DNA from 2 places in the Kitasatospora sp. NPDC043950 genome. Region 2 is predicted to be linked to the other one. Evidence: riboswitches for the same ligand, from Rfam matches in the RefSeq annotation. Region 2 holds a riboswitch; the other holds the start of a gene.
The links. Region 2 has a riboswitch for glycine ahead of gcvT (glycine cleavage system aminomethyltransferase GcvT). Riboswitches for the same ligand answer to the same signal wherever they lie in the genome.

Region 1 (15,221 bases), on a different contig from region 2:
CGGAGGAGCGGCGGGCCGGGCTGGCCAGGCTCGGTGAGCTGGTGGCCTCCTCCCGGGCGGCCTTCGGCGTCCGCTTCGACCCGGTCGGCGAGCGGGTCGCGTTCGTCGACGAACTGGGCCGGGTGATCGACGACGACCGGGCGTTGCTGGTGCTGCTGGACCTGGTCGCGGCAGAACGGCGCAGCGGGCAGGTGGCGCTGCCGGTGACCACGACCCGGATCGCCGAGCAGGTCGCCGCGTACCACGGCACCCAGGTCATCTGGACCACGACGACGCCGGACGACCTGGCGAAGGCGGCCGCCACCGAGGGCACGGTGTTCGGTGGGGACGGGCGCGGCGGGTTCGTGGTGCCGGAGTTCAGCGGAGTGCTGGACGGGGCCGCGGCCTTCGTGCGGTTGGTCGGCCTGGTGGCGCGGACCCAGCTCACGCTGAGCCAGATCGACGCGCGCATCCCGCAGGCGCACATCCGTCGTCGGGACCTGGCGACGCCGTGGGCGGCCAAGGGGATGGTGATGCGCTCGGTGGTCGAGGCGGCCGGCAGTCGGCGGCTGGACACCACCGACGGCGTCCGGGTCGTCGAGGCGGACGGGCGCTGGACGCTGGTGCTGCCGGACCCGGCCGAGGCGACCACCCACCTGTGGGCAGAGGGTCCGGACGACGAGGCCACGGAGGCGCTGCTGGACGAGTGGGCGGCGGTGGTCGACGGGGCCGGGAGGTGACGACACCGGCCTGATCGTCCGACGGTCCTGACGGTCGGGGGGGGGGGGGGGGGGGGGGGGGGGGGGGGGGGGGGGGGGTGAGGGTTGGGCGGGGGGAGGGGGGGGGGGGGTGGGGGGGGGGGGCGCCCCCCACCCCCCCCCCCCTCCCCTCCCCCCCCCCCCCCGCCCCTTCCCCCCCCCCCCCCCCCCCCCCCCCCCGCTGTCCGTTTTCACACTGTTCGCAATGATCCGTCACTTTGTGTCGTGTGTGCAGCTCAAGGGGTGTGCGCGGGCCCCTTCGCCGACGTGGGACGATGGTCCGCATGCCAGCGACGCCGACGCCGAGTGCCCCGAACGGACGGTACAACCGCCCGGACGCCTCGATGTCCCTGCTGACCAACGTCATGGACCACAGCCTCGACGAGGGCTACGCCGAGGCGGCCGCAGCGCGGGGCGGAGACCACGACAGCCGGATACCCAGGACGGCCCGAGGCCTGCTCACGCTGGCCGCCGGGCTGGCGTTGGTCGGGGTCGTGGTGACGGTCGGCGCGGTGAACGCGCACAAGGCGGAGCCGACGCTGGCCAAGGAACGGGACGCGCTGATCCACCGGATCAACGACACCAACGGCTCGGCCGACCACCTCCAGCAGCAGGTCCAGGACCTGCGGCGCAAGGTCGAGAGCACGCAGCAGCAGGCGCTCGCCACGGGCGACGGCGACCAGGGAGGTCTGACCGGCGCGGTGGGCCTGGGCGAGGTCGCGGGGCCGGGCGTCAAGCTGGTCCTGGAGGACGCGGCGGGGACCGGCGGCGGGGGAAACGTCGACCCGCGGGCCGGGCAGGGCTTCTCCAACAGCGGCCGGCTGCGGGACCGCGACCTCCAGCTGGTGGTGAACGGCCTGTGGGGATCCGGTGCGGAAGCCGTGGCGATCAACGGTCAGCGGCTCACCGCGCTCTCGGCGATCCGGGCTGCGGGAGAGGCGGTGCTGGTGGACAACCGACCGCTCGTCCCGCCGTACAACATCCAGGCGATCGGAGATGGGCCGAAGCTGCTCACCGCCTTCGAGAACGACATGGCCGGGCAGTACCTGCGGCTGCTCCAGGAGAAGTACGGCATCAAGTCGACCATGTCCGCGCAGAAGAGCCTGACGCTGCCGGCCGCGGTGGGCGTGACGCTGCGGACCGCCCAGCCGGTCACGCCCGAGCCCTCGCCCCCGGCGTCCCCGTCGGCGGCTTCGGTCACCCCGACGCCGTCACCCACCGACGGAACCTCCGGGAGCCCGAGCGCGTCCGTTTCACCGTCTGCGGGCAGCACCGGTCGGCGTACGCCGAGCGGGTCCGCGAAGACCACGACAGCCCACTCGTCCACGACGGCCCCGACCGGGTCGTCGTCCGCAGGGACAGGAGCAGCTAGACCGTGATTGCCGTACTGGGTCTCGTGATCGGGGTGGTCGTCGGACTCTTCGTCCAGCCCGAGGTGCCGGACGCCGTCGTGCCGTACCTGCCGATCGCGGTGGTGGCGGCGCTGGATGCCGTGTTCGGCGGCGTCCGGGCGATGCTGGACGGGATCTTCAACGACAAGGTGTTCATCGTCTCGTTCCTGTCGAACGTGGTGGTCGCGGCACTGATCGTCTTCCTCGGTGACCAGCTGGGCGTCGGCTCGCAGCTGTCCACGGGTGTGGTCGTCGTCCTCGGCATCCGCATCTTCTCCAACGCGGCCGCGATTCGGCGCCATGTCTTCCGCGCCTGAGCCGGGCCGCGGGGCGGCGGAGGAGCACGCGGACGGCGGCGGGAAGGCGTCGGAGCGGGCTGCCGAGGCGCCGGGGCCGGAGTCGGCGGCCGAGGCGGGCCCGGTCGAGCCGGTGGACGGGGCCGGGGAGGTCCAGCGCGCCGAACCGGCCGAGGAGCCGGGGAGGGCCGAGGGGCCCGTAGCGGCGGTGGGGGAGCCCGAGGAACAGGCTGCGGCGAAGTCTGACGCTAAGCCTGAGCTTGATGCGGAGGCGGCGCCCACGCCCGCGGTGCGGCTCGCGAAGGCCGCAGCGCCTGCGCCCGAGCCTGCGTCTGAGCCCGAGCCTGAGCCCGTGGTGGAGCCGGCCGCCCTGGACCGCGGTGCGGGACGGCGGCGCCTCAAGGCAGCCCTGTGGCCGCCGCGGATGTCGCGCGGGCAGCTGGTGGTGGCGCTGCTGCTGTTCTCGCTCGGTCTGGGGCTGGCGATCCAGGTGCGGTCGACCAACGACCACCACAGCCAGCTCCGCGGGGCCCGCCAGGAGGACCTGGTGCGCATCCTCGACGAACTGGACAGCCGTCAGCAGCGTCTTCAGCAGGAGAAGGCGGAGTTGGAGCAGTCCCTGGCCAAGTTGGAGAACAGTTCCAACCAGGCCAAGGAGGCCCAGGAGCAGACCAGGAAGAAGGCGACGGAGCTCGGCGTGCTCGCCGGTACCGTCAAAGCCACTGGTCCGGGCATCGTACTCACGGTCGATGATCCCCAAGGGCAGGTGAAGGCAGATATGCTGCTGGACACCCTGCAAGAACTTCGAGCGGCAGGGGCGGAGGCGATTCAGATCAACGATGTGCGCGTGGTGGTCAACACCTACTTCACCGACGTGTCGGGCGGCGGGGTGCAGATCGACGGGAAGAAGGTCTCGCAGCCCTATCGGTTCACCGTCGTGGGGAACCCGCAGGATCTGACACCCGCGCTGAACATCCCGGGGGGTGTCGTCCGTACTCTGGAGAGTCACCAGGCGCGGGCGACGATCACCCAGCAGCAGAAGGTGGTCGTGGACGCCCTCGTGGATCTGAAGACGCCGCAGTACGCCAAGCCGGCTTCGAAGTGACGGGGCGCCCGACGAACGGCCCGTCACCTGCGGGCGGCACCCGGTGCGGGGCGCCGCCGTCGCGTGGGCGAGACTGGGTCGTACCAGCACGCACCGGAGCACCAACAGCAGTACCAACCGTCGGAGTACCACTCCAGCAGGCCCGATCCGCAACCGGGCCCGCAGTCTGTCCGAGGTTCTCACCCTGCCCCGCGGGCGGGTCTGTCACACGCAAGGGGATTCGCCCGTGAGTTTCTTCTCGAAGTTGTTCGGTCGTAACAAGGGCCGTGGCGCGGCCTCCGTCGAGGCGCCGACCGCGCGGCACCGCCGGCCCGAGGACGAGGCCGCCGTGCCGGGCATGCGCCCCGCTCCAGAGGGGGCGCCGTACGCCGAGCAGCAGCTGTTCCGGGACGGCGCCGCCGCCCAGTACGCAGGGAATCCGGTGGGCTACGGCGCGTCGGTTGACCCTTCCGGCGACCCGCGCATAGGTTTCCAGTCAGGACCCTCAACCTCTGGTGGAGGGTTTGCCCCCGATCCGTACGCCGGGCACAACCCGTCGGGTGTGCCGCGCCAGGAGGCTGTGAACATGGCTGGCCCCACTCCGTGCCCCAGGTGCGGCAACCAGAACCCGTCATCGGCCCGGTTCTGCTCCAACTGCGGTACGGCCCTGCGCGGTGGCCTGCTTCCGGAGGGGGCGGCGGAGACCACGTCGACCATCTCCATCTCCGGCCTGGAGTCGTACGACCCCAACACCACGACCGGCACCGGCGCGACGCCGGCCCTGTCGGCCGAGGTGCTGTCGGCGATCGACGCGCTGCCGCCGGGCTCGGCCCTGCTGATCGTCCAGCGCGGTCCGAACTCGGGCAGCCGCTTCCTGCTGGACTCGGACGTCACCACGGCCGGCCGTCACCCGCAGGGCGACATCTTCCTGGACGACGTCACGGTCTCGCGGCGCCACGTGGAGTTCCGTCGGACGCAGGCCGGGTTCAGCGTCGCGGACGTCGGCAGCCTCAACGGCACCTACGTCAACCGGGAGCGGATCGACGAGGTGTCGCTGAACAACGGTGACGAGGTGCAGATCGGGAAGTACCGGCTGGTGTTCTTCGCCGGCCACAACCGGGGGTACTGAACCCAACGTCGGTAGGAGCCCGAGTGAGTACGAATACCCCTTCATCTTCTCTCGGGGCGGCCACCCCCGCATCGTCCGGTCCGCACGCGGACCGCGGCGCGCGCGGGGTGGTCGCGGGCCCCAGGCAGCCGGTCCGCCCGGACCGGCCGGGTGGGCGGCGGCGCGGCGGTGACGAGCTGCTGAGCATCGGCGCGGTGTTGACCTTCCTGCGCGACGACTTCCCCGAGGTCACCATCTCCAAGATCAGGTTCCTGGAGGCGGAGGGGCTGGTCGAGCCGCAGCGCACGCCCTCGGGGTACCGCAAGTTCAGCCCGGCCGACGTCGAGCGGCTGGCCTACGTCCTGCGGATGCAGCGTGACCACTACCTGCCGCTGCGGGTGATCCGCGAGCACCTGGACGCCATCGAGCGCGGTGAGGCACCGCCCGCGCTGCCGCCCTCCGCCGACACCCGACCCGGGCCGGTGGAGGAAGCGGACCGGGAGCTGGGGGCCTCGGCCGACGTCCCGTCCGGAGTCCGGCTGGGGCGTGCCGAACTGCTGGCGGCCGCCGAGTCCGGTGAGCGCGAGCTGTCCGAATGGGAGTCCTACGGTCTGGTCGCGCCCGGTCCGGACGGCGGGTACGACGGCGAGGCGCTGCAGGTGGCCCGGCTGGTCGCGGAACTCGGCCGGTACGGGCTGGAACCGCGGCACCTGCGGGCCATGAAGGCCGCGGCGGATCGGGAGATCGCGCTGGTGGAACAGGTGGTGGCGCCACTGCGCCGGCACCGGAACCCGCAGACCAGGGCCCATGCCGAGGCCACCGCGCGGGAGCTGGCGACACTGTCCGTGCGGCTGCACGCGGCGATGGTCCAGGCCGGTCTGCGCAGCCGCGGATAGCGTCCCCGTGGGATTCCCGCGGGGCTCCTGCGGGGTGGCTGTCCAGACCCCGGGCGGTCGGCGTGCACCGCGCTGACCAGCGGCGTCGGCCCTGCGCTTTCATATCCGGGGCCTGAGCCATAGGGTTGCCTGTGTGAATGAGCTCGACGTCGTGGGTGTCCGAGTGGAGATGCCTTCCAACCAGCCGATCGTGCTGCTGCGGGAGGTCGGGGGCGATCGGTACCTGCCGATCTGGATCGGTCCCGGCGAGGCGACCGCGATCGCCTTCGCCCAGCAGGGCATGACGCCGGTCCGCCCGCTGACGCACGACCTGTTCAAGGACGTCCTGGAGGCGCTCGGGCAGCAGCTCACCGAGGTCCGGATCACCGACCTGCGGGAGGGCGTCTTCTACGCCGAGCTGGTCTTCACCGGCGGGGTCGAGGTGAGCGCCCGGCCGTCCGACGCGATAGCGCTGGCCCTGCGCACCGGCACGCCGATCTACGGGAGCGAGGAGGTGCTCGCCGAGGCGGGCATCGCGATCCCGGACGAGCAGGAGGACGAGGTCGAGAAGTTCCGCGAGTTCCTCGACCAGGTGTCGCCCGAGGACTTCGGGGGCAGCGGTCCGCAGTAGTGCGAACCGGATTTCCCTACAGGTCAGGCCGTTGTTTGGCTTGCCGTTTTGCCAAAAACCGTCGACCTACCCACACTAGGGGCACGAAAAACCACTCTCCTGAGTGATGTGGTTTGGCTGGCCCGGCGTGGCGATCGTTGACGGGTCATAGGGGACTGCCTACCGTCAGGAGTGGCTGTCCGGGTGACCGATGCCCGCAGTTCGGGTTGCCCGCAGCACCAGTGGACGGAGGCAGGCATGAGCAGCACCGGCGATGACACGGCCGTGGGAGGCCTGTGTGCCGTGCACCTGCCGCGCACCGCTCGCACCGTGACGGACCTGCCCCGGGTGGGCAGGTTCCCGGCCGTGCAGCCCGGTCAGCCCGCCATCGAGCGGCTGGCCCCGACGTCCGAACTGATCGGCTACCGCGGTCCGACGGCCTGCGCGGCGGCCGGCATCACGTACCGCCAGCTGGACTACTGGGCCCGGACCGGACTGCTGGAGCCCAGCGTCCGTTCGGCGTACCCGGCCACCAGCCAGCGGCTCTACAGCTTCCGCGACATCCTGCTGCTGAAGATCGTGAAGCGGCTGCTCGACGCGGGCGTCTCGCTGCAGAACATCCGGGTGGCGGTCGCCCATCTGCAGGCGGCCGAGCAGGGCGACCTGGCCGGGATGACGCTGATGTGCGACGGCGCGACGGTGTACGAGTGCACCACGCCGCAGCAGGTGGTGGACCTGCTGAAGGGCGGTCAGGGCGTGTTCGGCATCGCGGTCGGAGCGGTCTGGCGGGAGCTGGAGCTGACGCTCGGGCGGCTGCACGCGGAGCGCACCGACACCGGCGAGACGCTGGTCGGCCACGACCCGTCCGACGAGCTGGCCCAGCGGCGCAACCGGGCGGTCTGAACGCAGAACTGACGAGGCCGCGGGCCCGGACGGGGAACCGTCCGGGCCCGCGGCCTCGTCGTTGCGCCTGGTGAGGCGATCGAGGGAGGACACGTGGGGTTCGGCACCGGGATAGCGGGTCTGCTGCGGCGTCGGGGCGGGCTGCTGAAGGTCCGGTTTCGGCGGCGGTCCGTGCAGCGCAGGGCCTTCCAGACGGCGACGGTGCTCTGCTCGCTGGCGCTGGCGCCGAGCGCGTGGCTGTGGTGCTCGGCCGGGGACCGGGTCGGCACGGTGGCCGGCGTGCCGTCCGCGCCGGTCGCGGTGGTCTTCGGCGCCGGGCTGGACCAGGGCAAGCCATCGCCGTACCTGGAGCACCGGCTGAGCGCGGCGCTGGACCTGTACCGGGCGGGGAAGGTGCAGGCGATCCTGGTGACCGGCGACAACGGCCGGGACAGCTACGACGAGCCGGACGCGATGCGGACGTACCTGATCGAGCACGGGGTGCCGGCGGTCCGGGTGGTGGGCGACTACGCGGGCTTCGACACCTGGAACTCCTGCACCCGGGCCCGGCGGGTCTTCGGGGTGGAGCGGGCGGTGCTGGTCAGCCAGGACTTCCACGTCCGCCGGGCGCTGGCCCTGTGCGAGGCGGCGGGCATCGACGCGTACGCGGTCGGGGTGCCGGAACCGCACGACGGCACCTGGCTGTACGGCGGGCTGCGGGAGATCCCCGGGGCAGGCAAGGCGGCGGTCAACGCCTGGCTGCGGCCGGACCCGCTGTTCCTCGGCCCCCGGGAGGACGGCATCCCGAAGGCGCTGGCGGACGCCGCGCAGCGCTAGGGCCTGCCCGGGTTCGTACGCATTGTCGGACCCCTGCGGGATGATCGGCGGGTGCGATCACTGCCGAGCATCATCCACCTCGACATGGACGCCTTCTTCGCGGCGGTGGAGCAGGCGGCCAAGCCGAGCCTGCGCGGCAAACCGGTGGTCGTCGGCGGGCTCGGCGGGCGCGGGGTGGTCTCCACCGCCTCGTACGAGGCGCGGAGGTTCGGGGTGCACTCGGCGATGCCGATGGCGCAGGCGCGCCGGCTCTGCCCCAACGCGGCCTTTCTGAGCGGCCGGTTCGAGGCCTACAGGCAGGTCAGCGAGCTCGTGATGGGTCTGCTGCGCGAGCTGTCGCCGCTGGTGCAGCCGCTCAGCCTGGACGAGGCCTTCGTCGACCTGGAGGCCGGCCGCTACGGTCCGGTGCTGGCGGAGTCCGACCACGAGACCGGGGAGCGGCTGGTGCTCGCCCTGGCGGAGGACCTGCGGGCGGACATCCAGCGGCGCACCGGGCTGACCGGGTCGGTCGGGGCGGCCGGATCCAAGCTGATGGCGAAGATCGCCTCCGAGCAGGCCAAACCGGACGGGCTGGTGCTGATCGAACCCGGGCAGGAACGGGCCGTGCTCGGCCCGATGCCGGTCCGGGCGCTGCCCGGGATCGGGCCGGCCACCGAACAGGTGCTGCGGCGGGCCGGACTGAACACCGTGGCGGACCTCGCCGAGGCGGGGGAGGGCGAACTGGTGCAGCTGCTCGGGCGGGCGCACGGCGCGGGTGTGCACCAGATGTCGATAGGGCTGGACGACCGGCCGGTGGTGGCCGACCAGGACGCCAAGTCGGTCTCGGTGGAGGACACCTTCGAGGTGGACCTCGCCGACCGGGAGCGGGTGCTGCGCGAGGTGGAGGTGCTGGCCGCCCGGTGCGTGCGGCGGCTGCGCGCGGCCGGGCGCTCGGGGCGGACGGTGGTGCTCAAGGTCCGGCGGTTCGACTTCTCGACGCTGACCCGTTCGGAGACGCTGCGCGGGCCCACCGACGACGAGGCGGTGGTCATCGAGACGGCGCGTCGGCTGGCCTCCCAGGTGGACATCACCGGCGGGGTGCGGCTGCTCGGGGTGGGGGTCGCCCAGCTGGCCGACTACACCCAGGAGGACTTGTTCGCGCAGGCCCTGCGGGAGGAGGCGGCCGAGCACGCGGAGGCGGAGGTCGAGACGGCCGAGGAGGAACCGGAGGCGGTCGCGCCGCGCCGCTGGATGCCCGGGCAGGACGTCCGCCATACCGAGCTGGGGCCCGGGTGGGTGCAGGGCAGCGGTGTCGGGCGGGTCACCGTGCGGTTCGAGACGCCGTGGAGCGGGCCGGGGCGCATCCGGACCTTCGCGGTGGACGATCCGGCGCTGGAACCGGCCCGTCCGCTGCCGCTGTGGGGGGCCGAGGGGCCGGAGGAGACGGGGGCGCCCGGGGAGAGGGAGGCGCCGGAGGAGACGGGGGCGCCGGGGGTGTGAAACGCGAAGCGGCCCCGACCGGTGGGGGGAGTACCGGTTGGGGCCGCATACCGTGCCGGACTTCGTGCGGTCGTGATGCCCTCGCGACCGTCCGAAGGCCGGGCCGCCGCGCCCTGTCCCTGAGCGCGGCGGCCGGACGCCTGGTCAGGCGTCGGTCTTGGCCAGCTCGGGGCTGGAGTTCCGCTCGGCCGTGCCGCCCGAGGCGACGACGGTGGCGGCCGGCTTGACGCCGCGGATCAGGAACGGGACGACGCCGGCGACGGCGCAGACGACGGCCGCGGCCCAGAACGCGTGCTTGTAGGCGTCCAGCGTGGGCAGCAGCAGCGGGATCTGCGGCGGCAGCTTCATGGTGTCGCCGGTCAGGATGGCGGCCATCACGGCGGTGCCGATCGCGCCACCGACGGTGCGCAGCACGGCGTTCATGCCGTTGGCGATGCCGCTCTGCTCCACCGGGACGGCGCCGTTGATGTAGGCCGGCATCGCGGAGAACGCCAGGCCGATGCCGAGGCCGAAGATCGCCGAGGAGGTGTAGATGTCGCCCTCGTGGCTGTGCCGCACGGCCAGGTAGGCCATCGCGACGGCACCCAGGACGCCACCGAGGACCAGCGGCAGGCGCGGGCCGCGGCGGGCGATCAGCATCGCGCCGACCGGAGCCGCCACCATCGAGCCGATCGCGGACGGCAGCAGCAGCAGACCGGCATGCAGGACGGTCGCGGTGAAGCCGTAGTGGGTGAGCTTCTCCGGGGTCTGGGCGAAGTTGCTGATCACCATGAACGAGCCGTACATGCCGAAGCCGATCAGCAGGCCGGCCAGGTTGGTGAAGGCGACGGCCGGACGGGACATCATCTTCATGTCCACCAGGGGGTGCGCGACCTTGGTCTCGATGACCCCCCAGATCAGGGCGACGACGGCGGCCACGGCGAACAGGCCGAGGGTCTTGGTCGAGGTCCAGCCCCAGTGGTTGCCCTGGCTGACCGCGACGAGCAGCGCGGAGAGCCAGCCGGCCAGGGTGAGGGCGCCGAGCGGGTCGGCGCCGCCCTCCTTGTCGGTGACCGGGTCGGACGGGACGCGGAACGCGACCAGGGCGACCGCGATCAGGCCGAAGACCAGGCCCATCCAGAAGATCGACTTGTAGCTCCAGTGCTCCAGCAGGAGACCGGTCGCGACCAGGCCGAGGCCGGAGCCGACACCCATCGAGGCGCTGATGGCGGCGACGCCGCCGGTCACCTTCTGCTTGGGCAGCTCGTCGCGGACGATGCTGATCGCCAGCGGGAGCACGCCACCGCCGGCGCCCTGAAGGACGCGGGCGACGACCAGCCAGGTGAAGGAGTGGGTGCTGACCGCCAGTGCCGAGCCGGCGACCAGACCGGCCAGCGAGATCAGCAGCATCGGCTTACGGCCCCGGAGGTCGCCGAAGCGGCCCAGCAGGGGAGTCAGCACGGCGGCGGAGAGCAGGTTGGCGGTCATGAGCCAGGTGACGCTGGACGCGGAGACGCTCAGTTCCTTGGCCAGCGAGGGCAGGATCGGGACGACCGCGGTCTGCACCACGCTGAACGACAGCATCGCCAGGATGAGGGCCGGCAGGACCCGGGCGCTGCTCTGCTTCTCGGCCGCGGTGGTGGGCTGTGGTGCCTCACTCACGGTTGCTTCCTCCCGTACATAGTGAATGAACTGAAGTAACCATGCCGGGAGATACTTCAGAGTGTCAAATATCCATTGGTGACGCTTTGGCAAAATCGAAGGATTCCGGCCGGGCGGCGACCGGGACGAGGCATGCCGAGGGCCCCGGACCGATGGGTCCGGGGCCCTGGGGCGAGGGGTCAGGCGAACGGGCGCAGCACGGCCGGGCGGGGGGCCTCGGCCGCCGGCGTGGCCACCGGGGTCGCCGGGGCGGCGGCGGTGTTGTCGTGGATCTCGACGTGCTCGCGGCGCAGCTCGTCCCGGATCACCTCCTCGGCGGTGTAGCGCTCCACCACCAGGCGGACCCGCTCGATCGGGGTGAGGTACTTGCGGACCACCGGGCGCTCCTCGCGCAGGGTGACCTCCTCCACCGCCTCGGCGATCTCCTTCTCGGTGAGCGAGGCGCGCTCGGCCTTGCTCACCGGCATCCGCTCCACCCGGACGCGCTCGCGGACCACCGGGACGCGGCGCTCGACCTGCTCGCTGGTCACGTACTTGCGCAGCTTCGCGGTGCCCACGATGTGCCAGTCCGTGGTGATGTCCAGGCGCTCCTCGCGGCAGGTGATCTCCACCGGGCCGTTGGGGGACGACGGGGCCGGACCGGTCGAGCGCTCCGAGGCCGGCGGGGCCACGGCCGAGTTCGTGGTCGCGGTGGTCGTCACGATCGGGGCGGGTTGCGGCTTGGGCTCGGTCGTCGTGGGGGCGGCCGCGGGTGCGGGGGTGTTGAGGGTCCGCACGCTGACCTCCGTCGCGGTGCCGGTGGGGTCGGCAGGGGTGGTGGTCGGGGCGGGGTCGAGGGAGTGGAAGGCGATGGGCTTCACGGGCTCGGCCGCCGAGGTGGTGCCGAAGTCGAGGTCGGGGCGCGCGGGTCGGCCGCCGTCCCGGCCGACCGGGCGGTCACTCTCGTGGCCGGCCGGCCGGTCACCCTCACGACTGACGGGCCGGTCGCCGTCCCGACCGACCGGGCGGTCACTGTCCCGGCCGACCGGGCGGCCGTTCGCCGGGGTGTCCAGGCCGTAGTAGCGGTAGAGCTGGAGCTCCTGGGCGGGCGACAGGTGCTGGCCGACGCCGAAGTCCGGCGACTCCTTCACCAGCGACTTGTCGTACGGCACCCGGAGCTCGTCGCCGGAGAACTCGCTGGTGGTGAGCGGGACGAAGGCGTCCCGGCCGAAGATGCCGGTCCGGACGGCTGCCCACTCCGGCTGGCCGGTGGCGTCGTCCAGGTAGACCTCGTCGACCGTGCCGATCTTGTCTCCGTTGCGGTCGACCGCCTTGTGGCCGATGAGGTCCCGGGGATCGATATCGGTTTGCACTCTTTCCTCCAGTGCGCTGCGCCTGCGGAACTCCCGCAGGACCGTGGCCGGAGCACCCGTTCCGCCTGCCACTTCACACCAAAGGCCATGAATCGGACGGGCGCGACCGGGGTGCGCCGGACGGGCTCCGGGCTGGACCGTCCGGGGGACGCGCGTAGACCCCGAGCGACCCGACGCGACCGTGATCAGGGGGCCTGCCGCTGGTACCCTGGGCGGCGACCGCCGAGCCCGCTCGGGAGAGTCCCCGGCCACGGAAAGCGCTGGTCGGGGCGCCGAAGGAGCAACTCCTCCCCGGAATCTCTCAGGCATCCGTACCGTGTGGGGTAGGTCACTCTGGAAAGCAGGGCAGGACCGTCGGCAGGGAGTCGACGGGCACCACCCTCACCGACGGTGCAAGCCGGCGGCGTGCCCACAGCGCGCCGTGCGGGTGAAGCTCTCAGGTCCCGATGACAGAGGGGGAGGCCTGTCGGGTTCGCCCGCCCGGGTCGAGCCGCTGTCCGCAGCGGCTCCGGCCGGTCGGCGTGCGCACCCCCGCCGGTCCGTGACCAGGAGGCCTCGACCACCATGAACGCCCAGCCGAACGCGGGACGCCCCACCGGCGCCTCGACCCTCACCGAGCTTGAGCTGGCCAGCCCCTTCGAGAACCGCCACATCGGCCCCGACGACGCCGCGCAGCAGAAGATGCTGGCGTCCATCGGCTACGGCTCGCTGGACGAACTCGCCGCCACCGCCGTTCCCGAGGCGATCCGCTCCATCACCGGCCTGGACCTGCCCGGCGGCCGCAGCGAGGCGCAGGTGCTCGCCGAACTGCGCGAGCTGGCGAGCCGCAACCAGGTGCTCCAGCCGATGATCGGCCTGGGCTACTACGGCACCTTCACCCCGCCGGTGATCCTGCGCAACGTCATGGAGAACCCGGCCTGGTACACCGCCTACACGCCGTACCAGCCGGAGATCTCCCAGGGCCGCCTGGAGGCGCTGCTCAACTTCCAGACCCTGGTCTCCGACCTGACCGGCCTGCCGACCTCCGGCTCCTCGCTGCTCGACGAGGGCACGGCGGCCGCCGAGGCGATGGCGCTCGCCCGCCGCGTCACCAAGGTTAAGGGCGGCGTCTTCCTGGTCGACGCCGAGACCCTGCCGCAGACCACCGCGGTGATCAACACCCGCGCGGTGCCGACCGGTGTCGAGGTCGTCGTCGCCGACCTGTCCGAGGGCATCCCGGCCGAGATCGCCGAGCGCGGCGTCTTCGGCGTGCTGCTCCAGTACCCGGGCGCCACCGGTGTGGTCCGCGACCTCACCCCGGTCATCGAGCAGGCGCACGGCCTCGGAGCGATCGTCGCGGTCGCCGCCGACCTGCTGGCGCTGACCCTGCTCGCCTCGCCGGGCTCGCTCGGCGCCGACATCGCCTGCGGCACCTCGCAGCGCTTCGGCGTGCCGATGGGCTTCGGCGGCCCGCACGCCGGCTACCTGTCGGTGCGCGCCGAGTACGCCCGCTCGCTGCCCGGCCGCCTGGTCGGCGTCTCGGTCGACGCCGACGGCAACCGCGCCTACCGCCTGGCGCTGCAGACCCGCGAGCAGCACATCCGCCGCGAGAAGGCCACCAGCAACATCTGCACCGCCCAGGTGCTGCTCGCCGTCATGGCCTCGATGTACGCCGTCTACCACGGTCCGGACGGCCTGGCCGACATCGCCCGCCGCACCCACCGCTACGCCGCCGCCCTCGCCGAGGGCCTGCGGGCCGGCGGCGTCGAGCTGCTGCACGGCGAGTTCTTCGACACCGTCACCGCCGTCGTCCCGGGCCGTGCCGCCGAGATCGCGGCCGCCGCCCGCGCCAACGGCGTCAACGTCCACCAGGACGGCGCGGACCGGATCTCGGTCTCCACCGACGAGACCACCACCCGCGAGCACCTCGCCGCCGTCTGGGCCGCGTTCGGCGTCCCCGCGGTCGAGGTCGCCGAGGGCGCCGACGCGCTGCCGGCCGCGCTGCTGCGCCAGGACGAGTACCTGACCCACCCGGTCTTCCACAGCCACCGCTCGGAGACCGCCATGCTGCGCTACCTGCGCCGCCTGTCGGACCGGGACTACGCGCTGGACCGCGGCATGATCCCGCTGGGCTCCTGCACCATGAAGCTCAACGCGACCACCGAGATGGAGGCCGTCACCTGGCCGGAGTTCGGCCAGCTGCACCCCTTCGCGCCGATCGAGCAGGCCCAGGGCTACCTCAGCCTGATCCGCGAGTTGGAGCGCCAGCTGGTCGAGGTGACCGGCTACGACGCCGTCTCGATCCAGCCGAACGCGGGCTCGCAGGGCGAGCTGGCCGGCCTGCTGGCCGTCCGCGCCTACCACCACGCCAACGGCGACACCCAGCGCGACGTCTGCCTGATCCCGTCCTCCGCGCACGGCACCAACGCGGCCTCCGCGGTGATGGCCGGCATGCGCGTGGTCGTGGTGAAGACCCTGGTCGACGGTGACGTGGACGTCGAGGACCTGAAGGCCAAGATCGAGCAGCACCGGGACAGCCTCTCCGTGCTGATGGTCACCTACCCCTCCACCCACGGCGTGTACGAGACCCAGATCACCGACATCTGCGCCCTGGTGCACGAGGCCGGCGGCCAGGTGTACGTGGACGGCGCCAACCTGAACGCCCTGGTCGGCCTCGCCAAGCCGGGCAAGTTCGGCGCGGACGTCTCGCACCTGAACCTGCACAAGACCTTCTGCATCCCGCACGGCGGCGGCGGCCCGGGCGTCGGCCCGGTCGCGGTGCGCGCCCACCTGGCGCCGTACCTGCCGAACCACCCGCTGCAGCCGGAGGCCGGTCCGGCCACCGGAGTCGGCCCGATCTCGGCGGCGCCGTGGGGCTCGGCGGCCATCCTGCCGATCTCCTGGGCGTACGTCCGGCTGATGGGCGGCGAGGGCCTCAAGCGCGCGACCC
Region 2 (15,221 bases):
CGCGGTCCAGGCGCGGCATGGAGCCCAGCAGGCCCCAGGTGTAGGGGTGTTCGGGCGCGTCGAAGAGGGTCTCGGCGGGGCCGCGCTCGATGCACTTGCCGCCGTACATGACCAGGATGTCGTCGGCCAGTTCGGCGACCACCCCGAGGTCGTGGGTGATGATGATGACGGCCGAGCCGAACTCGTCCTGGAGGTCGCGGATGAGGTCCAGGATCTGCGCCTGGACGGTGACGTCCAGGGCGGTGGTGGGCTCGTCGGCGATCAGCAGCGAGGGGTCGTTGACCAGCGCCATGGCGATCATGGCGCGCTGGCGCATGCCGCCGGAGAACTGGTGCGGGTAGTCGTCCACCCGGCGGTCGGGCTGCGGGATGCCGACCCGGTCGAGCATCTCGACCGCGCGGGCCCGGGCCTGCTTCTTGGATGCCTGGGGGTGGTGCACCCGGTACGCCTCGACGATCTGCGCGCCGACGGTGTAGTAGGGGTGCATCGCGGTCAGCGGGTCCTGGAAGATCATCGCCATCTCGCGGCCGCGCAGTTGGCGCACCCGTTCGGGGCCCGCCGCGATCAGGTCCTCGCCGTCCAGCCGGATCTCGCCGGTGATCCGGGCCCGCTTGGTGCGGTGCAGGCCCATGATGCCGAGCGAGGTGACGGACTTGCCGGAGCCGGACTCGCCGACGATGCCGAGGGTGCGGCCCTTGTGCAGGTCGAAGCTGACCCCGTCCACCGAGCGGACCAGGCCGTCGTCGGTGTCGAAGTGGATCCGCAGGTCGCGGACGGAGAGGAAGGGGTCGCCGGACGGGGCCTGGGCGGCGACCGCCTCGGTCTTCTGGAGCTCGGTCACGAGAGCCTCACCCGGGGGTCGACGAGTGCGTACAGGAGGTCGACCACGAGGTTGCAGGCGACGATGAAGAAGGCGGCGAGCAGGGTGACGCCGAGGATCTTGGGCAGGTCGTTGTCGGCGATCGCCTGGACGGCGAAGGCGCCGACGCCCTGGAGCGAGAAGACCTGCTCGGTGATGAGGGCGCCGCCGAGGAGCAGGCCGAGGTCCATGCCGAAGATGGTGATGACGGGTGTCAGCGCGGCGCGCAGTCCGTGCCGGGCGACGACCTTGCGCTCGACCAGGCCCTTGGCCCGGGCGGTGCGGATGTAGTCCTCGCTCATGGTCTCCAGCATTCCGGCGCGGGTGAGCCGGGCGTAGAGCGCGGAGTAGAGGAAGGCCAGCGAGATCCACGGGAGGATCAGGTTGCGGGCCCACATCAGCGGGTCGTCGGCGAAGTCGACGTACTGGAGGTTGTCCAGGATCGGCCACTCGTAGCTGAACAGGGCGAGCAGCACCGCGCCGGTGAAGAAGACCGGCAGCGAGACGCCGGCGAGGGAGATGCCCATGGCGATCCGGTCGAAGACCGAGCGCGGCTTGAGCGCGGAGACGACGCCGGTGGCGACGCCGGAGACCAGCCAGAGCACGGCCGCGCCGACGGCGAGCGAGAGGGTGATCGGGACGCGCTTGATCAGCTCGGGCCAGACCTCCAGGTGGTTCTTGAAGGAGTAGCCGAAGCACGGTACGTGGCAGGTGACCGGGTCCGGGCCGAACTTGTACTCGGCGCCGCTGACCAGGCCCTTGAGGAAGTTCCAGTACTGGGTGTACAGCGGCTGGTCGAACCCGAGGTTCTTCTTGACCGCGGCGATCGCCTCGGGGGAGGGGTTCTTCCCGACGTACTGCGTGGCCAGTTGGTCGGTGGTCTCGCCGGCGATGCGCGGGAGCAGGAAGAAGATCGCGAAGGTGACAGCGCTGACCACCAGCAGCAGCACGACGGCCGCGAAGATCCTGCGGATGATGTAGGCAAACACAGTTGGGCGGCTCCGGCGGCCCGCCGCCGTCCGGGGTCTTCCGGACGGCGGCGGGCGGCCGCTGCCTTCACCTGCCTTCAGGGATGTGGAGCCAGGCTCTTTACTTGGTGGTGCCGATGTTCAGGTAGTCGTACTCACCCGAGAAGCCCGAGGTGGACGCCAGGTTGGTGGCGCTGTCCGGGCGGTACAGGAAGACCTTGAAGTAGGTCAGCGGGACGTAGACCGCCTGGTCCATGATCTTCTTGTCGATCTGGCCGTAGATCTTCTCGCGCGCCGACTGGTCGGTGTTGGTGATGGCGTCGTCGAGCAGCTTGTTGACCTCGGGGTCGTTGAGCTGGGCCAGGTTGCTGTTGCCGGAGGCCTTGATGGCGCGGCCGTCGGAGATCTGCTGCAGGAAGCCGTAGCCGGTCGGCCAGTCGGCGCTCCACTGCATCATCATCAGACCGATGTTGTGGTCCTGGGTGAACTGCGGGACACCGGCGGCGTCCGAGAAGTACTTGCCCTGCGCGTACTTCTGGATCTCGACGTTGATGTTGATCTTCTTCAGCGCGGCCTGGATCGCGGTCGCGGCCTGGACCTCCGGGTCGCGCTCGGTGCGGGCGGTGATCACCGTGCTGAACCCGTCGGGCTTGCCGCAGGCCTTGAGGGCGTCCTTGGCCTTGGCCTCGTCACCCTTGTTGCCGTTGGTCGCCCAGGTGTTGAAGTCCTGGTGGCCCGGGACGTCCGGCGGGATCACCGTGTTGGCGATCTGGCCGCGGATCGGGCCGCCGAGCGTGGTCTGCACGGAGACCTTGTCGATCGCGTACTGGACGGCCTTGCGGCACTCCAGGTTGTCGAACGGCGCGACCTTGGTGTTGATCGCGACGTACGCCAGGCGGCCGCCGTAGGCGTTGTCGGTGTTCGCCTTGAGCTTCTGGTTCTGCAGGATCTGCGCCTGGGTCTGCGGGTCGACGCCGCTGCCGACCAGGTCCACCTGGGCGTTGCCCGCGATCAGGTCCTTGTCGATGGTGGACTGCTCCATGCCCATCCGGACCACGATCTTGTCCGCGAGCTGCTTGCGGATCGGGTCGGTGCTCGGGTCCCAGTTGGTGTTCGGCACCAGGGTGAGCTGCTTGCCGTCCTCGTAGGACTCGAACTTGTAGGCACCCGAGGCGACCACGTGCTTCACGTAGCCGGCGCCGTCGTCCTTGGCCTGCGGGACCGGGACGGTCTGCGGGGAGCCGACCAGGTAGTCGAAGTCCGCGAACGGCTGCTTCAGGTGGAAGACGATGGTCTGGTCGTCCGGCGTCTCGATCGAGTTCAGGCCGCCGGTCTTGTCCTTGTACGGGCCCTGGTACGGGGTCTCGTTGTCGACCAGCAGGTCGTGGAAGTAGGTGGGGCCGTTGGAGTTCACGTCCGGCGCGAAGTTGGAGCGCTCGACGGCGTACTTGACGTCCTTCGAGCTGATCGGGGTGCCGTCGTCGAACTTCAGGCCCGCGCGCAGCTTGTACGTCCAGGTCAGGCCGTCCGCGCTGACCTTGCCCAGGCTCTCGGCGAGGTCCGGGACCAGCTTGTTGCCGTTCGAGCCGGCGCCCGGGGCGAAGGTGGTCAGCGGACGCCCGTACAGGCGCGAGAAGTTGTAGATGTAGGCGTAGTACGTGTTGCCCGGGTCGAAGGAGTCCGGGGCGCCCTTCATCTCGTAGGTGACCGTCCCGCCCTTCTTGTCCGAGGCGTTGACGATGCCCTTGGTGGCGGCGTCGGCACCGCCGCCACCGGCGCTGCTGCCGCTGGCGGAGGAGGACGAGCCGGAGCCCTTGCTGCCGGAGGTGCAGCCGGTCACGATCAGGACCGCGGCGGCTGCCGCCGCGGTCAGGGCGACGGTACGGGACCTGCGCATGGGTGAGATCAACCCCTTGAGGATGGGAAGGAGGGAGGGCCTGACGTTGCGTCAGTTGCTCTTGGGATCGAGGGCGTCACGCAGCCCGTCGCCGAGCAGGTTGAAGGCGAGCACGGTGAGGAAGATCGCCAGACCGGGGACCACCATGTACTGGGGGTCCACCTGGTAGTACTTGATCGCGTCCTGGAGGATCCCGCCCCAGGAGGCCTGCGGCGGCTGGATGCCGACGCCGAGGAAGCTGAGGCCCGCCTCGAAGAGGATGTTGGTCGGGATCAGCAGGGTCGAGTAGACCAGGATCGGACCGACCAGGTTCGGCAGCAGTTCCTTGAACAGGATGAACGGGCCGCGGGCGCCCAGGCTGCGGGCCGCGTGGACGAACTCCCGCTCGCGCAGCGACAGCGTCTGTCCGCGCACGATCCGGCCCATGTAGGGCCAGTTGAAGAAGCCGATCACGAAGATCAGCACCATGATGTGCAGCGGGAGGCCGTGCAGGCCGAACGCGCCGCCCTGCAGCGAGGTCGAGATCGCGATGGCGAAGAGCAGCAGCGGGAAGGCGAGGAAGACGTCCATGACGCGGCTGATCACGGTGTCCACCCAGCCGCCGTAGTAGCCGGCCATGACACCGAGCACGGTGCCGATCGTGTTCGACAACAGGGTCGCGCCGAAGGCGACCAGCAGGGAGACCCAGGAGCCCTCGATCACGCGGGAGAGCAGGTCGCGGCCCTGGAGCGGGTCGACGCCGAGCGGGTGGTCCCAGCTCATCCCGCCCCAGTCACCGAGCGGGATGCCGCCCAGGTTGGCGTCGAGCAGGTCCTGGTTCAGGGCGTCGGGGTCGAGGCCGAACAGGGCCTCGATGGGCTTGGCCAGTACGGCCAGCAGGATCAGCAGGATCACCACGACGCCGCCGGCGACGGCGAGTTTGTCGCGCTTGAAGCGGGTCCAGGCGATCTGGCCGAGGGAGCGGCCCTCGATCTTCTTGGCCGGGCTCGCGGGGGCGGGTGCCTCCGGTTCGTTCCCGGTGGTTGCGATGGGTGCGGTCATGGTCAGTTGGTCCCCTCGCCGACGGTGGCCGGCCCACGGGCGCCGGTCACCGGTTCGGCGGTACGGCTGCGGACGTGCGGAGGTGCTTGGAACGGGTGTTCGCGGCAGTACGTCGTGCACGGGTACTGCCCCAACGCGGGATGGGCTTCGCGTGGTTCTGGCGGTCGGCGTGCGCGTTCACCTTCGTGGGGTTCCCAGTACGCGCGGTGCGTTGCGCAGAACTCTCTGCCATCCGAACTGGCTTGCGCCAGCCCTGACAACCGACAGATGCCCAACTGTGATCTGTGCGCATGCACCTCCTCCGTCTTCGGCATATCCCTCTTCACACGGCTGTAACTGGCATGTCAAGATGATCGACGGTAACGGCCGGAAGTTCGTCCGGAAAGCACCGAAGCCGACCTGATGCAAGATCAAGTCGGCTTCTGGAAAAAGGTTTTGGTTGTCAGCGCCCCGGGTATCCGAGCCACGGCTGCTGCGGCTGCCCGGTCCAGCCCTGCGCGGGCTGCTGCGTGCCGTAGCCGTAGCCCGGCCCCTGCTGCGCGGGGTACGGCGGAGGCGGCACCGGCGGGTACGGGCCGGTCGGCGGCCGCCCCGCCTCCCGGTCGAAGAACGGGCGCGAATGGGCCCGCATCCACAGCGCCACCGGGTCGTACTCGTCCGCCATCGCCACCGTGGACACCGCCAGCCCCTCCGGGGCCACCGCGATCGCCCGCTGCATCAGCGCCCGCACGGCCTCCACCGCCGGCGGTGAACTCTCGTACAGCTCCAGGCCGATCGCCAGGTACGGCTCCCCCACGGCCGGCTGCACCCAGGCCCGGCGCAGCGCCCGCACCGCGCGCACCTCACCGGCCTGCCGCTCCAGCAGCGCGAAGAACGGCTGGGCGTTCAGCTGCGGCTCGCTCAGCTTCAACGGCCCGGCCGGCAGCCGCTCCAGGCCCGCGGCGATCCGCCGCAGGTCCGCCCAGGGCACCCCGACCCCGCCGCCGGGCGCGTGCGGGTTGAGCCACAGGCCCCAGCGGGTCCGGTACAGCGAAGCGGCGATCTCCCGCCCGGAGATGACCTCGTGGGCCCGCGCCCAGCCGGACGACGCCAACTGCTCGGACGAGGTGACGGCCGGCGCGTAGCCGTGGCCGCTGATCTCCATGTTCCCGTACTGGGCGTCAGCGCTGCCCGGCGCACCGTGCCACAGCAGCATCCAGACCTGGCCGTCGGCCAGTGCGTGCAGCAGTTGCTCGTACGCCTCGTAGCGCTCCGGCGCGACCTCGCGCAGGGCGCGCTCCAGCGCGCCCGGATCCGCTCCGGGGCGCCCGGCGGGTGCCTGGCCCCAGGGCCCCGGTGCACCGCCCGCTACCGCTCCCGCACTCATGCGCCCACCTCGCCGCGCCTCTTTCCTCAAGCCTGCCGACCCGTCGGCCGTCTGCACGCACCCTATGGCGCGGCACCGGCCACCGCCACGGCGACGTGCCTCCGATACGAACCCCGCTCAACCCCGCGCGTAGAAAGGGAGTACCCGGGTGAGCAGCCACTCGACCACCGGGTCATCGGCGAGATCGAGCAGTACGAGGTGGACGCCCCCCGGCAGCGGCGCGGTTCCCAGCGCGCGGCCGAGCGCCTCGTTCACCGCACCCGGGTCGGCCGGGGCCGTCTGGTCCAGCTGGACGCCCACGAACATCACGGTCGGCTCGCCCTCGATGCTGGCGAGCGCCCGGCGCGCGGTCAACACTCCGGGCAGGGCGGACAGTTCGGCCCGGCAGGCGGCCAGGAAGTGCTCCGGGTCCTCCCCCGGCACCGGCTCGCGCAGCGCCACCCGGCCACCGGTCGGCGCCTCCGGGCCCTGTCCCTGGTTCTGGTTCTGGTTCTGGTTCTGACTCTGGCTCTGCTCCTGGTCGGCCAGGCGCTCCTCGCGCGGGCCGCGCCGCAGCTCCGCCACACCCTGCGGCGGCACCGGGATGCCCACCGCCGCCTCCGGGTTGACCGCGATGCCCACGCCCAGCGGCAGCCCGCGGGCGAACTCCCAGACCGGCGCCACCGCGAAGGCCATCCCCGGCGCCTGCCGCAGGAACACCTCCTGCGAGGAGAACACCGGCACGTACGGCTCGCCGGCCAGCTCGATGGTCGGCAGGTCCAGCGCGGGCCCCCGCGGGTCGCCGCCGGCCGGCAGCGGGATCCACACCTGGCTGCGGGCCAGCACCTCGATCACCCGCGGCGTCGCACCCGGATCGCCCAGCGCGGCGGTCAGCACCTGCTCCAGCTCGTTGGCCGGCCACCCGCCGCCCGGCGGCGCCGACTCCGGCCCGCCCCACCCCTGCTGCTGCTCCACCGGGTACCCCATGCGCGCCTGATCCGCCCTCTGCCGGTCGGCCGCCCTCTGCTGCGCCGACGCGCAGCAGTCTAGGGCGCACGCCCCGGGGGCGCCGGTTCGCGGTGGCGCGGTGTGACCGGGTCCCCTCTCCCGTCGTCGGCGCGGACGTGCCATGATGTGCGCGTTCGACGGCGCGGCGCGCCGGCGGACCGACAACTCCATACCGGCCGCTCGAACCCGCGCGGGAGAGCCCGGAGTGCCCCGTCAGGCGGCACAGCCGGCGCCGAAGGAGCAACTCCTCCCCGGAATCTCTCAGGCCCCCTTACCGCACGGGTTAGGCACATCTGGAAAGTGGCGCACGGCCCTGTCGCGCGCCCACCCACGGTGCAAGCCACCATGCTGTCCTGGATGCTGGAAACAGCTGCGGGCAGGTGGGCGGTGAAGCTCTCAGGTTCGACGACAGATGGGGAGACCCACGCCGCCGCATGCCCGCGCGCAGGGTCGGCCCCCGAGCGGGTCCGGTTCCGGCGCGTGCACCCATGAGTGCCCAGACCGAGGAGTTCCAGGCCATGTCGTCCCTCCGCCTCACCGCGCTCGACGCGCTGCACCGCGCCCTCGGCGCGACCATGACCGACTTCGCCGGCTGGGACATGCCGCTGCGCTACGGCAGCGAGCGCGAGGAACACCTCGCCGTCCGCACCCGGGCCGGACTGTTCGACCTCTCCCACATGGGCGAGATCACCGTCACCGGCCAGCAGGCCGGCGAGATGCTGGACCACGCGCTGGTCGGCTTCGTCTCCGCGCTGGGCGTGCTGCGCGCCCGCTACACCATGATCTGCGCCGAGGACGGCGGCATCCTGGACGACCTGATCGTCTACCGCCTGCGCGAGGACGCCTTCCTGGTCGTCGCCAACGCCTCCAACGCCCAGCTGGTGCTGGACGAGCTGATCGCCCGCGCCAAGGGCTTCGACGCCGTCGTCACGGACGACCGCGACACCTACGCGCTGATCGCCGTCCAGGGCCCGGAGGCCACCGCGATCCTGGCCGGGACCACCGACGCCGACCTGCCCGGCCTGAAGTACTACGCGATCCTCCCGGCCCAGGTCGCCGGCCGCGACGTGCTGCTCGCCCGGACCGGCTACACCGGCGAGGACGGCTTCGAGATCTTCTGCAACCCGGGCGACGCCGAGGGGGTCTGGCAGGCGCTGACCGCCGCCGGCGAGGGCCGCGGCCTGGTCCCGTGCGGCCTGTCGTGCCGCGACACGCTGCGCCTGGAGGCCGGCATGCCGCTGTACGGGCACGAGCTCTCCACCGACCTGACCCCGTTCGACGCGGGCCTGGGCCGGGTCGTGCGCTTCGACAAGACCACCAACGAGGGCACCTTCGTCGGCCGCAAGGCGCTGGAGAAGGCCGCCGCCGAGGCCGAGGCCAACCCGCCGCGGGTGCTGGTCGGCCTGGTCTCCGAGGGCAAGCGCGTCCCGCGCGCCGAGTACACCGTGGTCTCCGCCGACGGCGCCCCGATCGGCCGGATCACCTCGGGCGCCCCGTCCCCGACCCTGGGCCGGCCGATCGCGATCGCCTACGTGGACGCGGCCCACGCCGCCCCCGGCACCGCCGTCGCGGTGGACGTGCGCGGCAAGCACGAGCCGGTCGAGGTCGTGGCGCTGCCGTTCTACAAGCGCGGCCGCTGAGGCCCCGCCCTCCCCGTAGACCCCGTAGACCCCGTGGACCCGGGCCTGCACCATGCCCGACCCGGGCTTGAGCCACGCCTGATCCAGGCCTGGCCCATGCCCGAACCAGGCCTGGCCCATGACCGAACCACGCCTGATCCGCGTCGAAGCCGTCCGTGCGGCGGCCCGCTTCGTCGTACCCGCTTCCCATCCTGGAGAATGACGCCATGAGCAACCCCCAGCACCTGCAGTACACCAAGGAGCACGAGTGGCTGACCGCCGTCGAGGGCGGTGTCTCCACGGTCGGCATCACCGCCCACGCGGCCGACGCGCTCGGTGACATCGTCTACGTGCAGCTGCCCGAGGTCGGCGCCGACGTGACCGCGGGCGAGTCCTGTGGCGAGCTGGAGTCCACCAAGTCGGTCAGCGACCTGTTCTCCCCGGTGACCGGGAAGATCGTCGAGATCAACCAGGACGTCCTGGACGACAACAGCCTGGTCAACAGCGCCCCGTTCGAGGGCGGCTGGCTGTTCAAGGTCCAGGTGGAGTCCACCGACGAGCTGCTCAGCGCGGACGAGTACACCGCCTTCATCGGCGGCTGACCCGCTCGTGACGGGGCGGTCGCAGCGCGGCGGCCGCCCCGCCAGGCTCCCCCCTTCTCCGCTCCCGTCTCTCTCCTCCCGGGAAGACCACACCATGACGGTTCTGAACCAGTCCCTGCACTCCCTCGACCCGGAGATCGCCGCCGCGGTCGACGCCGAGCTGCACCGCCAGCAGACCACCCTGGAGATGATCGCCTCCGAGAACTTCGCCCCGGTGGCGGTCATGGAGGCCCAGGGCTCGGTGCTCACCAACAAGTACGCCGAGGGCTACCCCGGCCGCCGCTACTACGGCGGCTGCGAGCACGTCGACGTGGTCGAGCAGATCGCGATCGACCGCATCAAGGCCCTGTTCGGCGCCGAGCACGCCAACGTCCAGCCGCACTCGGGCGCGCAGGCCAACGCCGCCGCGATGTTCGCGCTGATCAAGCCGGGCGACACCATCCTGGGCCTGGACCTGGCCCACGGCGGTCACCTGACCCACGGCATGAAGATCAACTTCTCCGGCAAGCTCTACAACGTGGCCGCGTACCACGTGGACGAGAAGACCGGCCAGGTCGACATGGCCGAGGTCGAGCGCCTGGCCAAGGAGCACCAGCCGAAGCTGATCATCGCCGGCTGGTCCGCCTACCCGCGCCAGCTGGACTTCGCCGCGTTCCGCCGGGTCGCCGACGAGGTCGGCGCGCTGCTGATGGTGGACATGGCGCACTTCGCCGGCCTGGTCGCCGCCGGCCTGCACCCCAACCCGGTGCCGTACGCGGACGTGGTCACCACCACCACCCACAAGACCCTGGGCGGCCCGCGCGGCGGTGTCATCCTGTCCAAGGCCGAGTACGCCAAGAAGATCAACTCCGCGGTGTTCCCCGGCCAGCAGGGCGGCCCGCTGGAGCACGTGATCGCCGGCAAGGCCGTCGCCTTCAAGGTCGCCGCGTCCGAGGAGTTCAAGGAGCGCCAGCAGCGCACCCTGGAGGGCGCCAAGATCCTCGCCGAGCGCCTGCTCCAGGCCGACGTCGCCGAGGCCGGCGCCTCGGTGCTGTCCGGCGGCACCGACGTGCACCTGGTCCTGGTCGACCTGCGCAACAGCCAGCTCGACGGCCAGCAGGCCGAGGACCGCCTGCACGAGGTCGGCATCACGGTCAACCGCAACGCCGTCCCGAACGACCCGCGGCCGCCGATGGTCACCTCCGGCCTGCGCATCGGCACCCCCGCGCTCGCCACCCGCGGCTTCCAGGCCGAGGACTTCCGCGAGGTCGCCGACATCATCGCCGAGGCGCTCAAGCCCGCCTTCGACGAGGACGCCGCCACCGCGCTCAAGGCCCGCGTCACCGCGCTGGCCGAGAAGTACCCGCTCTACCCGAACCTCTGATCACCGCGGTGATCGTTCGGGCGGGGTGACCGGCCTCACCCCGCCACGGCACCTGGGATCCCGGGGGACCGCGCACACTGGACAGTGCGCGCGGTGCCCCGACCCGTGTCGTCCCCCGCCCGCCAGTCCTTCCACGAGACAGACAAGGACGTCCCCCGTGGCCCTCAGCGTCTTCGACCTCTTCTCCATCGGCATCGGCCCGTCGAGCTCCCACACCGTCGGCCCGATGCGTGCCGCCCGGATGTTCGCCCGGCGCCTGCGGTCCGAGGACCTGCTCGCCGAGGTGGCGAGCGTGCGCGCCGAGCTGTACGGCTCGCTGGGCGCCACCGGCCACGGCCACGGCACCCCGAAGGCCGTCCTGCTCGGCCTGGAGAACAACTCCCCCCGCACGGTCGACGTCGACCAGGCGGACAAGGACGTCGAGCGGATCACCACCGAGAAGCGGCTCAACCTCCTCGGCACCCACCCCATCGACTTCGACCCGGGCACCCAGGTGGTCCTGCACCGCCGCCGCTCGCTGCCGTACCACGCCAACGGCATGACCATCTGGGCGTACGCGGCGGACGGCTCCACGCTGCTGGAGAAGACCTACTACTCGGTCGGCGGCGGCTTCGTCGTCGACGAGGACGCCATCGGCGCGGACCGGGTCAAGCCCGACGACACCGCGCTGCGCTACCCCTTCCGCACCGGCGAGGAGCTGCTGCGGCTCACCCGGGAGACCGGGCTGTCGATCTCCGGCCTGATGCTGGAGAACGAGAAGGCCTGGCGCTCCGAGGAGGAGATCCGGACCGGGCTGCTGGAGATCTGGCAGGTCATGCAGGAGTGCGTGCGGGCCGGCATGTCCCGCGAGGGGATCCTGCCCGGTGGCCTCAAGGTCCGCCGCCGCGCCGCCGCCGCCGCCCGCGCGATGCGCGCCGAGGGCATCGGCCCGGCCAACGCGATGGAGTGGGTGACCCTCTACGCGATGGCGGTCAACGAGGAGAACGCCTCCGGCCGCCGGGTGGTCACCGCTCCGACCAACGGCGCGGCCGGGATCATCCCCGCCGTCCTGCACTACTACCTGAACTTCATCCCGGGCGCCGACGAGGACGGCATCGTCCGCTTCCTCCTCGCGGCCGGCGCCATCGGCATGCTCTTCAAGGAGAACGCCTCCATCTCCGGCGCCGAGGTCGGCTGCCAGGGCGAGGTCGGCTCCGCCTGCTCGATGGCCGCCGGCGGCCTCGCCGAGGTCCTCGGCGGCACCCCCGAACAGGTCGAGAACGCCGCCGAGATCGGCATCGAGCACAACCTCGGCCTCACCTGCGACCCGGTCGGCGGGCTCGTCCAGATCCCCTGCATCGAGCGCAACGGCATGGCCTCCGTCAAGGCCGTCACCGCCGCCCGGATGGCCCTGCGCGGCGACGGCCGGCACCACGTCTCGCTCGACAAGGCGATCAAGACGATGAAGGAGACCGGCGCCGACATGAAGATCAAGTACAAGGAGACCTCGCGCGGCGGCCTCGCCGTCAACGTCATCGAGTGCTGATCACACCCGCTGTCGCCTGAGCCCCCGGACCCGTCCGGGGGCTCTCGGCGTTCCGGGGCGTCCCGAGGCGCCTGCTCAGGCCGCGAACGGGCGGACGCGCCGGGCGTCCCGCAACGCCTCCGCCCACCAGGCGAGTTGGTCGAGCATGGCCTTGGCGGCGGCGTCGGCGGCCGGGTCGAGCGGCTTGCCGTCGACGCCGAAGCACTGGGCGGCGCCGTGGAAGCTGACCGTGTTGCGAATCGTCATGGCGTTCAACTCGGCGAGCACCACTCGCAGTTGCTCGACGGCGCGCAGACCGCCGGAGAGGCCGCCGTAGGAGACGAAGCCGACCGGCTTGCCGTGCCACTGGCTGTTGTGCCAGTCGATGGCGTTCTTCAGCGGGGCCGGGAAGCTGTGGTTGTACTCGGGTGTGACGACCACGAAGGCGTCGGCAGCCTCCAGCCGGGGCGTGACGGCAGCGAGCAACTCGGCTGCGCCCGGCTCCAGTTCACCACCGAAGGACGGGAAGGTGGTCGGCAGCGGGGTCTCGACCAGATCGATCAGGTCGGCGGTCATGTCGCCGCGCGCGCCGAGGTGGCCGAGCAGCCAGTCGGCGACGACGGGCGCGAACCGGCCGCTCCGAGTGCTGCCGACGACGACCGCGACCTTCAGGCTCTTCTCCGAAACGTCCTTGGCCATGAACATCCCCCTCCGGGACGATGTGTACAACGTATCTTCCGGATGCAACGTACACATCGGCGCGTACGCCGTCTACTCCCGATACGCCGTACACGCCGGTGGTACGGTGGGAACCCCAGCCGGAAGGAGCCCGCCGTCATGCCCGCCCAGCAGGCCCCCACCGGGGACGACGACCAGACCAAGCCCCAGGCCTCGCTCTGGGAGCGCCTCGCCCGCCCGGCCCCCGCGCCGCGCACCACCCTCACCCCGCAGCGGATCGCCGAGGCCGCGATCGCGATCGCCGACGCCGAAGGCCTCGACGCCGTCACCATGCGCCGACTCGCCACCACCCTCGGCGTCGCCCCGATGGCCGCCTACCGGTACGTCTCCGGCAAGGACGAACTCATCGACCTGATGGTCGACTTCGTCTACGGCGAACTCTCCCTGGACACTCCCTCCAGCGGCTGGCGCGACACCATGCGCACCCTGGCGCTCCACCTGCGCGCCATGAACCTGGCCCACCCGTGGGTCGTCCGCGCCGGCGCCGTCCCCCTCACCCCCAACCAGCTCGCCATCCCCGAACGCGCCTTCGCCGCCCTCGCCGACCACGGCCTGGACGCCGACACCACCATGGCGGTCTTCCGCACCGTCACCGGCTACGTCCACGGCTCCGTCGCCGCCGAGCTCGCCCTGCGCATCCTCCAGCGCGAGCACGGCTGGTCCGACGGTGACGAGACCCGCGCCGGCCTCGCCCCCCGGATGTCCTTCCTGATGGACACCGGCCGCTACCCCACCTACCAGCGCTACCTCCACGAGGCCACCCGCAAGGACGACCCCACCTGGCAGTTCGAGACCGGCCTCGACTGCGTCCTCACCGGCATCGCCACCCACCTCGGCATCTGAGCGCGCCTGGGCATCCGAGCGCGACCCGGCCCCCAGGTGGAGGAAATTATGTAGACCGGTCTACATTCCAGGTGCGGAATATGCAGACCGGTCTATCTCTTCGGTGCACCCCCACGCACCTCCTGCGCAGGAAGTCGGCCCCGCCGACTTCCTGTGCGCCCCAACCCTCCACGAACGCACCCTATGTAGACCGGTCGATATATTTTCTCCGGCCCCGCGCGAACGCGCTATCCAGCCTCGCGCGCAGAAAGTCGGCCCGTCCGACTTCCTACTCCGAGGAGAGCACCCCCACGATGAGCAGCCGGTACCCGTAGTCCATGTGCTCCTGGTCGAGGAGTTCGGCATGGCGGCGGTGCCAGGCGCCGGATTCGAGGTCGGCGCGCAAGCGGGCGATCGCCGGCCGCACCACTGCGAGCGGCAACTGGGCGAAGGTCGAGCCGGCCGGACGACCGGGTCGAGGTAGAACTCGGGCCGCCGCCAGTAGGCGATCTGGTAACCGTCCGTGAAATCGTGCGGGACGGGGAAGGGCAGCACCGTGTGCGCGTCCAGCGCGTCGACGACCTGGGCCAGCGGCGTGAAGCGGCTCTCCTCCAGCTCCCGGATCTCGGGCAGGTACTCCTCCAGCAGCCATAGTTGCGGACGGTGGGCCGGGTCCCAGGTGAAGACGACCTGCCGCCGGGCGACCCGCCGCGGCTCCGCGAGGCCCCGTTCGGGATCCGGCCAGTGGTGGACGGTCATGACGGCCATCGCCGCATCGAAGGAGCCGTCCGGGAAGGGCAGTCGCTCGGCTCCGGCCTTGACCTTCCGGTGCCCCGGGTGCTGGTCGAGCATGACCTGGGAGGGGTCGACTGCGGTGACGGTGGCGCCCTCGGGCTCGTAGGATCCGGCGCCCGCACCGACGTTCACCACCGACCGGGCCCTCTGGAGGGCGGCACCGATCGGGGCGTGCAGTCGGGGATCGGGCCGGCGGATGGCGCGGTAGCCGACCCCGATGCGGTCGTACGTCGCCTGCGGTCGTACGTCGCCTGCGGTCGGCCGTCCGTGGTCTCCTCCACGCGGTCAAGCCCACCAAGCGGGGCGCCCGGCGGCAAGCGGTTCGACGCAAGAGCGGGTGAAGCACGGCGTGCTGGCCCGCCGACCGCCGAACGGCATCGGCGATCAGAGGGCGGCGCCGGAGGGCCGCACCGGAGGGCCGGGTGGCCGGTCACTAGGCACCGCCGACCAGCGGCACCCGCGCAGGAAGTCGGCCCGTCCGACTTCCTGCGCGTGGGGGCACCCGCAGGTCAGCGGCGGCGGGTGCCCACGGGCACGGTGAGGACGGCGAGGCCCGCGGCGAGGATGGCGAGGCCGCACCAGGAGGCGGCGGGGAGGCGTTCGCCGAGGACGGCGACGCCGAGGAGGGCGGCGACGGCGGGTTCGGCGAGGGTGAGGGTG

Region 1: another riboswitch for glycine. It lies ahead of gcvP (aminomethyl-transferring glycine dehydrogenase); the one in region 2 lies ahead of gcvT (glycine cleavage system aminomethyltransferase GcvT).

What each region holds. Positions count from the first base shown of each region.
Region 1 covers NZ_JBWKER010000024.1:100,898-116,118, reverse strand. The annotation lists gene AC07BF_RS18150 (mannose-1-phosphate guanyltransferase) at 1-719, shown strand, start outside; gene AC07BF_RS18145 (DUF881 domain-containing protein) at 1,022-2,116, shown strand; gene AC07BF_RS18140 (small basic family protein) at 2,113-2,445, shown strand; gene AC07BF_RS18135 (DUF881 domain-containing protein) at 2,633-3,529, shown strand; gene AC07BF_RS18130 (FHA domain-containing protein) at 3,756-4,637, shown strand; gene ftsR (transcriptional regulator FtsR) at 4,817-5,512, shown strand; gene AC07BF_RS18120 (bifunctional nuclease family protein) at 5,646-6,122, shown strand; gene AC07BF_RS18115 (MerR family transcriptional regulator) at 6,360-7,004, shown strand; gene AC07BF_RS18110 (SanA/YdcF family protein) at 7,098-7,820, shown strand; gene AC07BF_RS18105 (DNA polymerase IV) at 7,872-9,299, shown strand; gene AC07BF_RS18100 (MFS transporter) at 9,444-10,940, opposite strand; partial or broken gene AC07BF_RS18095 (DUF2382 domain-containing protein) at 11,120-11,533, opposite strand; partial or broken gene AC07BF_RS18090 (PRC-barrel domain-containing protein) at 11,930-12,292, opposite strand; glycine riboswitch at 12,516-12,619, shown strand; glycine riboswitch at 12,621-12,752, shown strand; gene gcvP (aminomethyl-transferring glycine dehydrogenase) at 12,857-15,221, shown strand, end outside.
Region 2 covers NZ_JBWKER010000007.1:33,424-48,644, forward strand. The annotation lists gene AC07BF_RS06815 (ABC transporter ATP-binding protein) at 1-841, opposite strand, end outside; gene AC07BF_RS06820 (ABC transporter permease) at 838-1,848, opposite strand; gene AC07BF_RS06825 (ABC transporter substrate-binding protein) at 1,949-3,724, opposite strand; gene AC07BF_RS06830 (ABC transporter permease) at 3,776-4,765, opposite strand; gene AC07BF_RS06835 (enhanced serine sensitivity protein SseB C-terminal domain-containing protein) at 5,208-6,131, opposite strand; gene AC07BF_RS06840 (enhanced serine sensitivity protein SseB C-terminal domain-containing protein) at 6,249-7,097, opposite strand; glycine riboswitch at 7,300-7,405, shown strand; gene gcvT (glycine cleavage system aminomethyltransferase GcvT) at 7,607-8,758, shown strand; gene gcvH (glycine cleavage system protein GcvH) at 8,965-9,339, shown strand; gene glyA (serine hydroxymethyltransferase) at 9,434-10,702, shown strand; gene AC07BF_RS06860 (L-serine ammonia-lyase) at 10,860-12,227, shown strand; gene AC07BF_RS06865 (NADPH-dependent FMN reductase) at 12,303-12,905, opposite strand; gene AC07BF_RS06870 (TetR/AcrR family transcriptional regulator C-terminal domain-containing protein) at 13,044-13,787, shown strand; partial or broken gene AC07BF_RS06875 (class I SAM-dependent methyltransferase) at 14,056-14,759, opposite strand; gene AC07BF_RS06880 (DMT family transporter) at 15,071-15,221, opposite strand, start outside.